DNA from 3 places in the Alteromonas sp. 5NW40-0090 genome. Region 3 is predicted to be linked to each of the others. Evidence: predicted binding sites of a transcription regulator. Region 3 holds the regulator's gene; each other region holds the start of a gene.
What was found. Region 3 encodes LexA, which represses DNA repair genes until DNA is damaged. Its sites were predicted from a motif close to TACTGTATNNNNATACAGTA; they were not measured.
Positions count from the first base shown of each region.

Region 1: a site for LexA is predicted at 3,255-3,274, ahead of AC27KT_RS09870 (recombinase RecA). Genes of this name have one in related genera too.
Region 2: a site for LexA is predicted at 3,166-3,185, ahead of uvrD (DNA helicase II). Genes of this name have one in related genera too.

Region 1 covers NZ_BAAJLT010000006.1:293,575-299,255, forward strand. Annotated here, with positions in the region: gene AC27KT_RS09850 (M28 family metallopeptidase) at 1-208, opposite strand, end outside; gene AC27KT_RS09855 (DUF1820 family protein) at 398-733, shown strand; gene AC27KT_RS09860 (DUF885 domain-containing protein) at 773-2,524, shown strand; gene AC27KT_RS09865 (hypothetical protein) at 2,527-3,039, shown strand; gene AC27KT_RS09870 (recombinase RecA) at 3,288-4,037, shown strand; gene AC27KT_RS09875 (Y-family DNA polymerase) at 3,983-5,548, shown strand; gene AC27KT_RS09880 (error-prone DNA polymerase) at 5,590-5,681, shown strand, end outside.
Region 2 covers NZ_BAAJLT010000006.1:164,108-169,788, reverse strand. Annotated here, with positions in the region: gene AC27KT_RS09295 (GGDEF domain-containing response regulator) at 1-892, opposite strand, end outside; gene uvrD (DNA helicase II) at 935-3,106, opposite strand; gene cysE (serine O-acetyltransferase) at 3,568-4,365, shown strand; gene AC27KT_RS09280 (HAD-IA family hydrolase) at 4,403-5,143, opposite strand; gene xerC (tyrosine recombinase XerC) at 5,164-5,681, opposite strand, start outside.
Region 3 covers NZ_BAAJLT010000002.1:110,223-115,903, forward strand. Annotated here, with positions in the region: gene AC27KT_RS02565 (hypothetical protein) at 1-2,961, shown strand, start outside; gene lexA (transcriptional repressor LexA) at 3,074-3,700, shown strand; gene coxB (cytochrome c oxidase subunit II) at 4,282-5,445, shown strand; gene ctaD (cytochrome c oxidase subunit I) at 5,456-5,681, shown strand, end outside.

The DNA of each region.
Region 1 (5,681 bases), on a different contig from region 3:
ATTCGGTTGCAATATAAAGCGCTGCAATTTCATGACCGCGAGAGCCAGTATCACGACCTTCAAGCAAGTCATCTGCTAAGAAAAACAGGTGCGATTTGATTCGCTGTGTATCAGGGTTAAAAGCATTGTCTGTCGATGCGTGGTTATGTGCAGTAGCAGCAAAGCTCATTGCGGTCATTGCACTACCTATCAGGAGTTTTTTTATCATTCTAATTTCACCATATAACTAAGTGTGCATCATGGTAACGCAGTTAATAGGGGGAATACCATTAAACTGCTTACGTTTACCATGTGTTTCCTACCGTTGCTCGCATTTTAGGAGCAAGGTAAAATTGTGGGCCAAACGCCGGAGTAATTTCCGGGAGTATCTATATTTTTTTAGTGAAGAGCAGCACCCATGTCGAAAGACGATATTCTTTACCGCGTTCAGTTCATCAGCAATGGAGAACGTTACGAACTTTACGTTAGAGCCCTTACTCAGGGCGCTTTGTTTGGCTTTATCGAGATAGGTGACTTTGTGTGGGATACCCACACGAGCGTTGTTGTAGATCCTAGCCATGAAAGGTTAAAAGCTGAATTTTCAGAAGTAACAAAAACTTATATTCCTATGCACAACGTTTTACGCATTGACGCCGTAAATAAAAAAGGAACAGCCAAAATTACTAAATTAGAAAATAAATCTGATAAAGTAACTGCTTTCCCTAGTCCAATATATACACCAACGAAAGAGTAGCCGCCGGCATCTATCCGGTAAAGGTTACCGGAGACCCATATGTATCGCTATCTGTTAGCAGCATTACTATTTATTTGCAGCATTAGTGCATCTGCAAAGAGCCTTGACGATGAAAGCTTGTATCAACTACTTGATGACATTTGGCAGTACGAGCTTTCGGTTTCCCCGCTTCTAGCTTCTCGCGAAGGCGATACTTCACTCGCTCACGTATTACCAGATAATTCTCCCAAAGCTCTGAAAGCTCAAAATGAACAATGGCGCGCGTTTCAAAAAGCCTTAAGTCAGTATAAAAAAGAAAATATCTCTAGTGACGCTTATATTGCCTTGCTGATGCAGCAATATCGTTTAGCTAACTATGTGGATGAATATACGTATCGCGCGCACTTGGTGCCTATTAACTCAGAATATGGCTTTCATGGTGCGATGGCTTCACTCCCAAATTTATCAACCTTTAAACGCGTAGAAGATTATCAAGCCTATATTAGCCGCCTAAACGCGCTGAAGTCTTATTTTGACCAACAAATTGCGTATATGAAACAAGCGCTAAAAGAAGGCTACACACAGCCTAAAGTCGTGCTTAAAGGGTTTGAAGATTCTGTGGCGTCATACATTGTTGAAAATGCAGTGGACAGTGGTTTTTATTCTCCGTTTGCTCGTTTCCCTGAGTACTTTACTGCCGAGCAAAAGGCAGCGCTAGCAGAGCAAGGCAAAGCAGCAATAAACAGCAGCGTACTGCCTGCGTATCAAATGTTTTACGACTTCATGGTAGACGAATACATTCCTAATGCCCGTGAAGATATTGCCGCAAATAACTGGCCTGATGGCGTGGCGTATTACGCCAATAGAGCAAAGCATTACACCACCACAGATATGACGCCTCAGGAAATCCATGATTTAGGTTTGTCTGAAGTAAAACGCATTCGCGCGCAAATGCAGCAAATTGTGGATGAGCTTGGCTTTGATGGCGACATTAACGACTTCATTGCGTTTTTACGCGAAGACCCGCAATTCTATGCCACCAGCGCTGAAGATTTACTAAAAGAAGCGTCGTTTATTGCAAAGAAAATGGACGCAAAGCTTCCTTCGCTTTTTGAGTATCTGCCAAGAACGCCTTATGGCGTAGCGCCTGTACCAGACGCTATCGCGCCCAAATATACAACGGGCCGTTACATTCACCCTAGCCGCGATGACCAGCCAGGATATTACTGGGTAAACACTTATGCCCTTGATAAGCGCCCTTTGTATGCATTGCCTGCACTGACCTTGCACGAAGCAGTACCTGGCCACCACCTACAAATTTCATTGGCCGCAGAGCTTGAAGACTTGCCCATGGTACGCCGTAACACCTATATTTCAGCATTTGGTGAAGGCTGGGGACTGTATTCTGAGTTTTTAGGTATTGAAGCAGGTATTTATGAAACGCCGTACGACAACTTCGGTCGCTTAAGCTACGAAATGTGGCGTGCGTGTCGTTTGGTTGTTGATACCGGTATGCACACCATGGGCTGGAGCCGTCAACAAGCGGTGGATTACATGATGGAAAACACCGCGCTTTCAGAACACAACGTCAATACCGAAATAGACCGCTATATTTCTTGGCCAGCGCAAGCCTTGTCTTACAAGATAGGGGAAATCAAAATTAAAGGCCTTCGCAAGAAAGCAGAGACAGCGTTAGAAGAGCGTTTTGACGTGCGCAAATTCCACCGTGCCGTGTTAGAAAACGGCTCAGTTCCTCTTTTCATATTGGAGCAAAATATCAACACCTTTATAGAAGAACAAAAGGCACAATAAACATGATCGTTGCATTTGGTGTTATTGGATTACTTATCCTGTTTTTAATTTACTTTGTGCTGCGAGCGCAGAACTTACAGAAAGAACTGGCGCTGTTGCGCCACTCAAACAAACAGACCAGTAATAAGGTTACATATGCTTATCGCAATCTCGTTCTTGTTACTGATGCGCTGGAAAAAAACCTTACTGCGCGTATTGAAAGTGCCTATAAAAGCCGCCTTATCGACCAAAATCAATACAATGCGCTACATCCACTTATGCGCAACTTTTCAGCTATTGTCATGACCTGTTGTGAAAAAGGCATGTCATTTGAGGAATCACTGAATAAAGTGTTGCTTAATGAAGAAGTGACGCTTGAGGAAATTCGTGAAGTGGTGAAGGCTCTGCCTGGCAACGTTCGCATGGTGTGGGCAAAAAATACCGCAGATGGATTTATTGCTTTTTGTCAAACTGTTACAACAACAGTAAGTGGCACGACAGCAAAGGCTTCAAAAGAACCATCACCTGAAGAGTAACGTTCTACTCTACTCCCCTTGTTAGCGCTGAAGCAGCGCTAACTATATGACAGGGTCGCCCGCTTTGCTATGTAGTAAGGACAGCGACCCTAGTCCAAATCCCTACGCTTTTAAAAGTTTAATCTTTTTACCTTTCCAAACTAATCAGTAAGTTAGCGCTTAAAATAACAAGCCAAAAACCTTTTGTCTTGAAAAGGATCATTGCCGCACTATAATACTGTATAAAAATACAGTTTATTTTGAGTGCCATGAACAAATCGTTATCCGTGCTTAACAACCACCCGCATATTTGGCGGGCCAGAGATCAGAAACAAAGTGAAGCCAAGTTTTCGCTGGGCTTTCCACGTCTGGATAAAGCGCTTAACGGTGGCGTGGCTTCTACGGGGCTTGTACGTATTTCCTCACTGACCGGCGTGGGTGAGCTTTCACTCTTTAAACGAGTTATTTGCCAGCATCGTACGCACAAACTGGTGGTATTTATCAACCCTCCTGGGCTACTACAGTCGCCATGGTTAGAAAACTTAGGACTTAAAGCGCAACAAGTGCTGGTAGTAAAAACATGTTCTGAACAAGAGTCCTTGTGGGCAGCAGAGCAATGCTTAAAAAGTACGGCTTGCCATTGCGTGGTGCTGTGGAGTAATGCTGTAAATCAAAAAGAAGCACGCCGCCTACAGGTAGCGGCAACGCATAACGATGCGCTGTGCTTGCTGTATACTCAACCGCAGCAGCAGGCATCACAGTCAGGTTATCCGAAGGCCAACTTAAGTGATTCACAAGCCGCCCTTTCGAATCAAAGCGACAGTTCATTACCCATTACTTTAGATATCGCGCTAAAAGGTAAGCCCCACGCTTTGACGGTGAACATACGCAAGCAGCGTCATGGTTGGCCCAAAGATAACATTGTTATTTCCCATCGATGGACCCCGGACAATCAGGCCATAAAATGGGCCATGGCACACAACACGCTTTCCGATCAGGCATTACACTCTGTGAGCTAATGATGCTGTGGGCCTATATTTACTGCTATCAACTTACCCTAGACAGCCATATTAAAGCTGCTAAAACTAATCATGCCCACCGGCAAGCGCTTAAAAGCGATCGTAGAAACGCCCCTAGAAGCGAAGCTAACAAAAGTTCTTCGTCATTACCGTCAAATACTCCTGTTGCAGTTTACTGCAGTAAAACAAACAAAATTACCCAGTGTAATGATATTGCGAAAAAAGAAGGTATTGAAATTGGCCATGGGCTCGCTCAAGCGGCGGCGCTATGCCCCTACGTGCATATTCTGCCTTTCAGTGAAGAAGCCGAAAAGCATATGCTGACGCAGTTAGCCCATCGGCTTTATCCACTGGCTTCTGACATCGTATTAGACAACCACATTCACTCAAATAGTGTAAGCGGTCTAGCAGTAAGGCTAGATAACCTAACTCATTACTATGGCGGTCACACGCCACTGTGGAAAACTTTAACTCAAGCTCTGGCAGAAGCAGATATTCGCTATCATTTTGCTAGCGCATGGACAATTGAGGCCGCAAAAGTATTAGCGCTTCATAAACTTAATACCTACTTACATACGCCGGATGATATAAAAAAAGCCCTAAGTGCATGCCCGCTTTCTATTACGGCTCTATCACCTAAAGTCATTGACTCGCTGGCAAGGGTGGGCGTTTCCTGCGTAAAACAGCTGTTGGCAATGCCGGTACAAGAGCTGGGGCGGCGCTTCGACAATAACACTATTATGTATCTTACTGCGCTAAGGGGAGAAACCTTCCCGCGGGTTACATTATTTAGGCCTTTGGAGCACTTCGATAACTTTATCCTATTGCCTTTTGATGTTGAAAACACGCAGCATCTAACCCCTTTTGTCACCCAGCAGTTTGAGCATTTGTCTCACTATTTACGGGCCAGAAACCTATATACATCAAGCATCAGCGTTCATATTCATTTCAGAGAAGCTCCTGTAATGGATATTAATATTCAATCAGCGCTTCCTCAGTCCTCAGTACAAAGTTGGCTGCCCTTATTTAATCTTAAAACTGAGAATCTAGAGCTACCTGAACCAGCCACAGCCATTGCGCTTATCTGCCAGCAGTTTGAAGAAATGGATACGCAGAATGGCGATTTCTTTAGCGACAGGTTTAACGATATTGCGCAAAAGCAATTAATTGGGCGCTTAAACGCGAAGCTAGGCGATAACAGTACGTTTCAACCGCGAACTGCCGACAGCCACCAGTTTGAATATATGACGGTGACGGAGTCAAGCACTGGTGACTGCACCGGTAATTATGCTTATAGCAGCGACATTACGCCCACCTTTACCTTTGATACACCTAAGCCGCTTATTCAGGCGACCCAAATTTGCTTTGGCCCCGTGCGGTTACACAGCGAGTGGTGGCATGACAGCCCAACAAAACGAGATTATTTCATCGCCCAGACTGAGCAATGTGTAAGGCTTTTAGTATTTAAAGACGAAGAGAGCCGCTGGTGGGTACATGGCCTTTTTTGCTAGCCGAACGCGGTTAAAGAAAAAGTAGAGGTAAAAGCAATATCATGAAATACAGTGAGCTCTTTTGCCAAAGCAATTATAGCTTTCTTTGCGGTGCCTCTTCCCCCGCAGAGCTTGTTACCACGGCTTCTTTCCT
Region 2 (5,681 bases), on a different contig from region 3:
ATTTGAAAAAGTCTAGGTCAATCAGGGCGAGAGCGTGATCCTCAGACAGGTTATGGTGTTGCACAGTAACCATGTAGAAGAAGTGGCGCCTGTTAGGCAAACCTGTTAGATAGTCGGTATTGGCCACACGGCGAATTTCTTCAACGCTCTCAATATATTCCACGTTCTGCATCACGCGACACAAGAACTCTTCATGGCAGTACGGCACTCGCAAGAAGTCATTTGCACCACTTTTAATGAAGTGCGCAGACATTAACATGCCTTTGCCTCCAGCAACGCCCATAATTGCCAGCTGCTCTTTAGAAAAGGCTTTTCTTAAACTGGCGACAAAGTGCGTGCCTGTCATATCAGGCAACGTGTTGTCAGTGATAACAAGACGTACGTTTTTGTGTTCAGACAAGCATTGCATAGCGTCTGTAGCCGTTAAGCATTCAAACGCAATAAAATTGTGGCGCTGAAGTAATGAAACGGTTTTTGAGCGCAACACACGATTAGTGCTTACCACGACGACGCCAGTAGACTTGTTTTTTTCTAATCGGCTAATAAGACGATTGAGGTAGTCGTAGTTCTGTGAATTTTCTTTAGGAATGTAATCGACAACGTCACGTTCTAGGACTTTATCGCGAATGGCGCTATCTAAACTTTCTGTTGTAGCAATGGTGGGAATGAAAGACTCTACCGTAAAGTCGATGGCTTCGCCTTTTGGTGCATCGGGAAGCGAGTATGCAACAATAGCACACAGAAAGGTTTCCGGCATCTCTTGTGAAAAACGGGCCTTACCTTCGGTCAGCGATGTTGCGCCTACGGGCGTAAGTCCCGCACGGCGGACTAATTTCGCTATGAGCTCAAGGTTGCCTTCACCATTTTCGATGATCAGCACGTGTTGCTGCATACATTCCAACTTAGGTTTAGGCTACCTTGCCAATTGATGATGTTACGCTTTCTCCAGCTTAGCGTAAGCAAGTACCAGCCATTTGCTGCCAAATTCGTCGAAGTTTACTTGAACGCGACCGTGCTCACCACTCCCTTCGTAGTTGAGCACGATCCCTTCGCCGAATTTACGATGTACAACTCGCTCACCTAAACTAAAGCCCGTTTCTTCAAAACTGGCGTGCGACGTCGCTTGGCTAAAGCGGTTGTGCACGGGCCGCGAAATAGTCGATTTCAGCCTAACCTCTTCAACGCAGTCTGCAGGCATTTCGCGAATAAATCGAGAAGCAGTATGATACTTATCTTGGCCATAGAGTCGACGACTTTCTGCATAAGTAATATACAACTTTTGCATTGCTCTAGTCATACCAACATAGCAAAGTCTGCGTTCCTCTTCCATTCGACCTGGCTCGTCGTTAGTCATTTGGCTAGGGAACATGCCTTCTTCTACACCGGCTAAGAATACCAGTGGAAATTCAAGGCCTTTAGCGGTGTGAATGGTCATCATCTGCACGGCATCCTGGTCTTTATCCGCCTGTGTTTCACCCGCTTCCAGCGACGCATGAGCTAAAAAGGCTGCCAGAGGCGACATTTCTTCAGCTTCTTCAGGCACGATAAAGGTTTTACATGCAGTAACCAATTCTTCTAAGTTTTCTAGACGTGCTTGGGCTTTTTCTCCGCGCTCTGCTTGGTACATGGCGTACAGACCAGACTGGCGAATAGCTTTATCGGCTTGTTGGTCAAGTGGCTCATCTAACGTGGATTGCTCTAGCTCAGTAATAAGCAGCACAAAGCTTTGCATAGCGTTTAGCGCGCGGCCTTTAAAGCCACCTTCGTTAATGAGCAACTGACACGCCTGCCACATTGAACAGTTGTGCATTCGCGCGGTGTCGCGCACTTGCGATAAGGTTTTCTCACCAATACCGCGACTTGGGGTGTTTACGACACGCTCGAAAGCTGCATCGTCGTGTGGGTGGCTTACCATACGCATATAGCCGAGCGCGTCTTTAATTTCTTGGCGTTCGAAGAAGCGCAGACCGCCGTATATGCGATACGCCAGCCCTTCGTGTAGCAGGGCTTCTTCCAATACTCGAGACTGGGCGTTGTTCCTGTAAAGAATGGCAGTGTCGCTAAGGGCGTTGCCTTGGTTTAGCCAATCTTTGATTTTAGACACAATAAAGCGCGCTTCATCTAGCTCGTTGAAGCCCGCATATACAGAAATAAGCTCGCCTTGGGCGTCTTCCGTCCAAAGCTCTTTCCCTAAACGGCCCGTATTATTGTCGATAACTGTGTTCGCCGCTTTAAGAATGTTTCCGGTTGAGCGGTAATTCTGCTCCAGGCGAATAGTAGTAGGTTCGTTGAAGTCTTTCAGGAAGTGCTGAATATTATCTACGTTTGCACCGCGCCAGCCGTAAATAGACTGATCGTCGTCGCCAACAATCATAATGTTATTATTACCACCACTACACAGCATACGAAGCCATGCATATTGGATATTGTTGGTATCTTGGAATTCATCTACCAACACTGCACGGAAACGACGTTGATAGTGGGCTAATACTTCTGGGTTTTTAGCCCATAATTCATGTGCGCGTAGCAACAGTTCAGCAAAATCTACCAAGCCTGAACGGTCGCAAGCGTCTTGATATGCCGCATAGACTTCACGCATGGTCTTTTGAATATGATCGCCATGGGTCTCGATATGTTGAGGACGCAAGCCTTCGTCTTTATTGCCGTTTATGTACCACTGAATTTGACGAGGGGCCCAATGCTTTTCGTCCAGGTTCATGGCCTTAAGAATGCGGCGAATAAGTCGATACTGATCATCGGAATCAATTATCTGAAAATTCTCAGGCAAGTTGGCTTCAGCGTGATGTGCGCGTAACAGGCGATGCGCAAGCCCGTGGAAGGTACCAATCCACATATTGTGTAGGCTACGACCCATCAAAGATTCTATACGGCCGCGCATCTCTTTGGCCGCTTTATTGGTAAAAGTCACTGCCAAAATGGAAAAAGGGGCGATGCTTTCGACTTCCATCAACCACGCAATGCGATGCACTAATACGCGGGTCTTACCACTACCGGCGCCAGCCAAAACGAGGGCGTTAGATAGTGGGGCTGCTACTGCTTCACGCTGTTTGTCGTTAAGCTCGTCTAGCAGTCGAGATACATCCATAGTGTGGTACCTGTTAGTTGATAGTGTTATACATTCAGCAGCGGGCTATTATGCCATCTGACTGTTAATTTATACAGTCCAGTTTTTCTCAGTGAAGATAAACTTCAACGGCATTATACGTTCGTGTGCAATCATGATTTAAAGCATTACTTAATGAAAGATACGAGCGCTCTGAACGTTCCATTAAATTAATGGAAGCACTCAGTTAGACGCAGCGAGAGAACAGGATGCTTTAACGATGTATACATGTACGATACGGTTATTAGCTATAACGAATTAATTCGATAAATTGATCGAATTATGCGCTTGGTCGGTATCACATCGGTATTGCATCACATCAAACTCAGGTAAACTTTTACACGTTCCCTTTGTCAGCACAGATATGCCCAGCAAGGAACAAGTTAGATTGCTTACCCAATTTTCTGATCGAACACAGCATTTTTATAAAACGGGACTTGCTCATGACCGCACTTACTACGCCCATCGACTTTTGGTCTACGCTGAAACAAGAAGCGCAAGTTGTTGCTGAAAAAGAGCCTTTGCTGTCTAGCTATGTGCATGCCAGTGTTCTTGCACATCACAACTTTGAATCGTCGCTAAGCTTTATTCTGTCGAACAAAATGGCAGACGACGTCATGCCTGCGCTCGCCATTCGTGAAGTTTTCGATGAAGCTTACTTACTTGAACCTGGCATCAGCGAAGCGGCTATTGCTGACATTCTAGCGATTAAGGCGCGGGATGCGGCGGTCAACGATTACCTAACCCCCTTACTTCACTTCAAAGGTTTCCATGCTGTGCAGGTGCATAGAATGGCGCATTACCTCTGGGTACACGGTCGTCACCAGCTTGCTTTATTCTTGCAAAGCCGCAACTCGGCGAGTTTTGGTGTAGATATACATCCTGCTGCACGAATTGGTAAAGGCGTTATGTTTGACCACGCAACCGGCATTGTAGTGGGTGAAACCGCAGTGGTTGAAGACAATGTGTCTATTTTGCAGAGCGTTACATTAGGTGGTACCGGTAACGAGTCGGGCGACCGTCACCCTAAAATTCGCCAAGGCGTGTTAATTGGCGCTGGCGCCAAGATCCTCGGAAATATTGAGATAGGTGAAGGCTCAAAAGTAGGTGCTGGTAGCGTTGTACTTAATAGCGTTCCAGCTCACGTTACTGTGGTGGGTGTTCCAGCTAAAGTGGTTGGGAGGCCGGTTTGTCAAAGCCCCTGTGAATCCATGCGCCAAAACGTACTAGAAGACAACTAAAGCTGTGGGGTCAGAGTCCCGACTCTGACCCCATTATTCATAGGAAGTGGGTTAACTCGTTGAGGTTGTCTAGTGCGACGTGGGGAAGTACGCTAACGGGCTCATTGGCTAGTATCATTGGCCTGTTACAGGCAAACCATGCTGCTTGATAGCCAGCGTTGATAGCTCCTTGTACATCCTTGATAATATTGTCGCCCACGTGAAGAATATGCTTCGGCGCAATTTGTAAACGTGCAGCCGCTTCATCGAACATATCGCGGGCTGGTTTCATCGGTCGTGTTGTACTGGCGTGAAGAATCGATCCAAAATAACCTTCAATACCTATTTTTTCTGCGTTTACATTACCGTTAGTAATGCCGATAAGCGGTAATTGACTACTTACAGCCTTGAGGGCTGCGTGTACATTGTCAGCCAATTCAAAGTCGCTTCTTGCGTCGTAAAAGCAGTTAAAGCAAGCTTCTACTGCATCACTAAGTTCACGGTCGTTGTTCAACTCTGTTGTTAATTTTTCAGGTGTGGTGTTAGAAAGTGCTGCGGTAAGCACTACACGGCGAAGCTGCCCCATGTCAGATGCCAAACGCAAATCCTTTTTAATAGCTGCTCGCTTTAATGCCTGCCAATCTAGTGGCGATAGTGCCGCAGCGTCCTTATGATGCCTAGCAATATGCGCTTGCAGCGCCTGCTCAGCCCTTTGGATGATTGGTTCGTTATTATAAAGGGTGTCATCAAGGTCGAAGGTCATCGCCTCGACTTTGTTGATAGACCGGAAAAACTGCATGGTAAAACCTTAAGTGAGCGTTATTTTTTTCGCGCGCGCGGATGAGCCGCATCGTATACGTTGGCGAGGTGCTGGAAGTCGAGATGGGTATAAACCTGTGTCGTCGACAAGTTAGCGTGCCCTAACAGTTCTTGAACCGCACGTAAGTCGCCACTGGATTCTAATACGTGAGTAGCGAAAGAATGGCGCAGTTTATGAGGGCTTACTTTTTGCGATAGGGACTGCTCTTGTGCCATTTTATCTAAGCGATTGGCGACTTGCCTGTTCGATATTCGGGTTTTGCGTTTACTCACAAATACTGCACTTTCGTACGGCGATGCGTAGGCAGGCCGAACTTTTAACCAGGCATAAAGGGCTTTTTGCGCATGTCGACCCAGAGGCAGTATTCGCTGTTTACTCCCTTTACCCATGACTTTTACCGTACCGTCTTTTAAACAGTCGGCTAAATTAAGCCCGGTAAGTTCGCTCAAGCGTAGGCCACAGCCATATAGCAGTTCAAACATAGCTACATCCCTTAACTGCACGCCTTCATCATCGT
Region 3 (5,681 bases):
GCTGAAATAAGTTACGACCCACGCACGGGTTACTACAACGAAGAACTCATTCAGTACATGGCCGCGACCTTTAACGGTGAAGCCTATAAAATAAATGGAACTGCTTTCGATGGCTTTAATGGGTTGAGGTATTCCTCTGAGTTCGAGGGGACAATGCATATTGGCTCAAAAGGTAAGCTTGATTTCTCTTACTTCTCTGAGGAAGGAGGACTACCTTATGCTTACCAAGGTTCTCTTGTAGTTAAAGGCAATAGAACCGCAGGCATTGATATTATGCAAGGTGCGGTTCGCTATGGTGAAGATACGAACGGGGATGACACCTATGATGTTGGCGTGTTTTTCAGCAGTATCGAGACATTTGCAAGCAGCAATACCGCGAACATCGTTCTATCCGATATAGAAACTATTTCAGCGCCTCCCGTTGCTGGTGAACCCTATTATTATGCTTATGACCCTGTTTACACGTCTGACGATATAACCGTTGATGAGGGGTATTATTACGACTCTGATACGCCTGAATCTGACTTGTCAGTATCTTACCGCTGGTACATTAATAACGTTGTTATAGAGGGGGTTAGCGGCAGTACACTGCCTGCTTATAACGCGGTATTCGGCGATGAACTGAAAGTAACTATGGTAGTGTCCGACGGTGTTAATATCGTTGAATCTCAACCCGTTTTTATCACTATCAGTGACTCTCCAATGACACTTGTCGTCTCCAATATGCCTGAATCGGTTACTGCTGGTGGTTACGTCGAGTTCACGGTAAGCATGACTGACCCTGATCAAATTAATAGTGATGTTGCAGGCCAGCTTGTCGCTGCACCTACAGGAGTTACCTTAAACGACAACGGCTTACTAACGTGGCAGGTGCCCGACAGTCAACTGTTCAATGCGCAAACATATATCTTTAGCTTTGCGAGTCTGGATGGCGATGAGAGCCTGCAAACCGTCGAAATAACTGCTTATGCAGATAAAGCACCGGCGTTTGCCCGCACAACTTCAATAACACCGATTTACAATAGAGGTTTTGCGATTGCCTCAACCAATGGTGTGAATGAACTCATATCGGTCAATCATCGAAATGTGGGCGCCTTCTCGTTAAACGGAAATAAACTAGAAAATACCTATGTGTACCCTTACAAGTTGCCTACAAGAGGAGAAATTAAAGGCGTTTATACACAGGATGCTGACGGTGATAGCAATGATGAAATCTATATCCTTACTGAACAAGGCTTGTCAGTTATAAAAGATCGTAACGACAACGCGGAAACTGTATTTGTAGCAGAGGATAAAATTACGTCAGGATGGTTCTACGATATTGATAGCGACGGTATTGAAGAAATTGCATACCTCCACGGCGATCATTATTACGATGCGACTTCTATCTCCATTCATAATGTAACAACTGGTGAGAAGTTACAGCAGTTCGATGTCGATGGTGTATCAACCCTTTCTTTTGGTAATGTAGATGACGACGCGTCTATCGAGTTGGTGACTAACAATGGTTACGTCTTCGATATTAATAGCGGCACAAATCAATGGCTTTTTGGCAATGGGTTTAGCGACGCTTACGTCGCGGTCGGTGACATGAATAACGACGGTGTCGATGAAATCATTGGTGCCGACCGTTGGGAGAATATTTCAGTCTACTCAGCGGTATCGAAAAGTAACTTGGCGACAGCTGAGCATAACGATATCTGCGATTTGAGCTATAGCAAAGATAACCATTCAAATGAGGGAATGCTTGTAATTTCTGAGTGCCAGTGGGGAGAGGTGAAAGCTTTCACGCTTGAAGGTGGTCAAATTTCGGAACAATGGAGCGTTATTCATGATACGTATAGCGGTATGTCGCTTTTAATCGGCGACCTGAATAACGATAGCCGAAACGAAATTATCTGGACCGGCGACAGCGAAATTCAGGTTGCACAGCAAGATGCTGAGGGCGACTACGTCTTATCAGATATACGAACTGAAGCACAATCTTCTAATTACTTTGCTGCCGGCTGGGCCCCTTTTGGTGATAATGATGAAAGAGCTGTCTTTGTTAGTGAGACAACTAACTACTACACATCAATTCAAGTGCTGTCAGTTAACAAGGATAATGAGGTTACCATTAGCGACGAACTCGGCGACGATGTTTTTGACTACAGCAGCCCCGTTGTTACTGACTATAACAATGATGGCGTGGGTGAATTATTCACAGGAGCTTTGAATAGCAATACATCATTCAACGTAGTTAAGTTGTCAGATAACTCAATTCAGTGGTCGCTGAGCCAAAATCAAAACAGCCAAGTCTCACTCATCGAAGCTGTAGACGTTAATGACGATAATTTTGTTGATGCGGTCATTGTCGAAAACAATCGACTCAAAGCATTCGATATTGAAAACCAAGTCCTCATCGATTCTGTCATCAACGAGTTTTCAATTGATGCTGTCGCTGAGCTCACCAATAATGGTGAACACTTCTTTGCTGTTAGTGGCTATGAATCATTAAAGCTCTATACAATGCGAGATGGCGAGTTTGTCGGACTTAATGAACTAGATGTTTCTTGTAGTCAATTGATAAGAATTAATGCCGATGGCGACGACGCCTCTGAGTTCGCATGCTTAGATAGAAACTACAATAGAATAAATATTTATGACGTAACAAATGACGCCTTGGTACTTAAGGACGCCATAACGCCTACATTCAATCTTCAAAATATAGCCGTTATTCCGACGACATCGTCTAATCAATCAATACTTGGCATTTACCAAGCTGAAGAATATGACTCATCGTATGGTTATTATGACAACGTTGCTTACCGAGTCACTGAAATAGATAACAAAGGACATGTTATTTGGCGTAGCCCTTCCATTGGCATTAATCATGTCGATGGTATGCATACCCGAGAGAACAATGCCGGTGAAGTAGAGCTTCAAATAGGTAATCCGAACATGGCCCTTCTTGTGAAATAAAGGTAAGACACTTGTCGCTATCTATTGCTTATGGCAAAAGACGCGGCAAGTGCTTGTTATTTAGTTTTAGGTGTATATACTTACAGGAACTGTATGAACAGACAGGTCTTTTATGCGCCCACTCACAGCTCGACAAACAGAAGTTTTAGAACTTATCAAAACCACCATGCAAGAAACGGGGATGCCGCCCACGCGTGCGGAAATCGCTCGTCAACTTGGTTTTCGTTCTGCCAACGCTGCAGAAGAACATTTGAAAGCCTTGGCGCGTAAAGGCGTGATAGAAATTCTGCCGGGTACCTCTCGGGGTATCAAACTCAATATTCCCCTCGAAAATGACGTACCTGAAGAAGAAGGCCTACCTCTCATTGGACGTGTGGCGGCGGGTGAGCCAATTTTGGCGCAAGAGCATGTAGAATCACACTACAAGGTAGACCCTGCACTGTTTCAACCTCAAGCAGACTTTTTACTGCGTGTTAACGGCATGAGTATGAAAGACATAGGTATTCTAGATGGTGACCTCCTTGCTGTGCATCGCACCACCGATGTTCACAATGGCCAAGTCGTTGTGGCACGTGTAGACGAAGACGTTACGGTAAAGCGTTTAGAGAAACGTGGTCGTGAAGTATTACTTCATGCCGAAAACGAAGAATTTGCACCTATTCGAGTAGACCTAGCCAACGAACCTTTTGCTATTGAGGGGATCGCAGTAGGCGTTATAAGAAACGCGGACTGGATGTAAGGTTTTAACACCTTCAACGAAAAGCGGCGCACTAGCCGCTTTTTTTATGCCTTTTATTGCTTTATTTCTACCAGTTTTCTGGAGTTAGGGTGTACAAGCACGCTTTTAAAAAATGAACCCAACCAAAACTGTCAGAAAACGTATTAAGCGTATTTTGCCCGTGAATGAACTACTGAATATGCATTCATTATTTTAAAGTCTGTTTGAAAATAAATATTTACAACCTATTAGTTGTTGATTTTATGGTCAAATGATTGCTCATAGAACCTTTGGGTTGTTCAAAATGTGCGTTTGATTTCATCCTCGCTTAGTACATGCTCATTTCTTTTTCCATCCAATATGTAACGTAAGGCTGCCACGGCAAATGATTAAAAATTGAACGCTTCGTTAAATTTTTAACAGAAAAGACTAGACGGCACGGCATTATTGCGCAATTCTTAGACAGAGATTAACAAAATAATAACAATGACTCTAAATTTGTTTTACAAGTTGAGGTGATGGGTCAATCGTTCGCAAACCATTTGGTAGGGCATCGCGCAAAATAATCAGCGTTTTTGGTCTTGCTATTACGGAGGTGCTGAGTGAAACAACTAACGACCGTTTTCGCAAAATGGTGTTCAACAATACCGTTTTTGCTTTTTTCTCCTTTGCTTCTTGCCCAAGAAGTCAGTGAAGAGGCTTCTTCACTTAATTTAAGACGCGGTGCCACCGACATCAGTGGTCAGGTTTACGACCTCCACATGCTGATGTTTTTTATATGCGTTGGCATTGCTGTTGTAGTGTTTGGGGTTATGTTTGCCTCGATGTATCTGCACAGAAAGTCCCGTGGCGCGAAGCCAGCAAATTTTCATGAGAACGTGAAGGTTGAAATTGCTTGGACCGTTATTCCTTTCCTTATTCTTATTTTCATGGCGGTACCCGCAGCGAATACCCTAATTGCTATGGAAGACACGTCTGAGCCTGACATGACGGTGTTAGTAACAGGCTCTCAATGGAAATGGCATTACAAGTACATGGATAGCGACGTAGAGTTTTATTCTTTACTCGCCACTCAGCGCGAGCAAATAGAAAACAAATTTCAGAAAACAGATAACTACCTGCTGGAAGTTGACCGCCCATTGGTTATTCCTACTGGAAAAAAAGTACGCTTTCTTATTACTTCAGACGACGTGATCCACTCTTGGTGGGTTCCTGATTTTGCTGTGAAAAAAGATGCCAACCCCGGTTTTATTAACGAGTCTTGGGCCAAGGTGAATGAGCCTGGTATTTATCGCGGACAGTGCGCAGAGCTTTGTGGAAAAGACCACGGCTATATGCCGGTTGTGGTGATTGCTAAAGAGCCTGCGGAATTTGATAAATGGATGGGCGAACAAGAAGAAATTGTTCGCAAAGCGAAAGAAGAAGAGCAACGCCTACTTTCTATGAACATGTCGATGGATGAGTTAATGAAAGTTGGCGAGCGTGTTTACAACACCACCTGCGCAGCTTGCCATATGCCAAATGGTGAAGGTTTACCTGGCGTGTTCCCAGCATTAAAGGGCAGCAAAATGGCGTTAGAAGATCAGCAAGGTCACATTGATATTGTACTTCACGGTAAGTCGGGTACGGCTATGCAGGCGTTTAGCAAAATGCTAAGCCTTAAAGAAATTGCAGCGGTAGTGACTTATGAGCGCAATGCCTGGGGCAATAACACTGGCGACATGGTGCAGGCCAAAGACGTCAATGCAGTGGCAAACGGAAACTAGGAGCAGAAAAATGAGCAAAGCAACTGAAGTTATTTCGCCTGATACCTCTGCGCCTCATAGCGGTCACGCACGTGGCGATCACCTACATGATGATCATGAACACCACGACCATATTCCTAAAGGGATAACGCGCTGGTTGTTTACTACTAACCATAAAGACATAGGCACACTTTACCTGTGGTTTGCCTTTATCATGTTTTTAGTTGGTGGTGCGATGGCCATGGTGATCCGCGCTG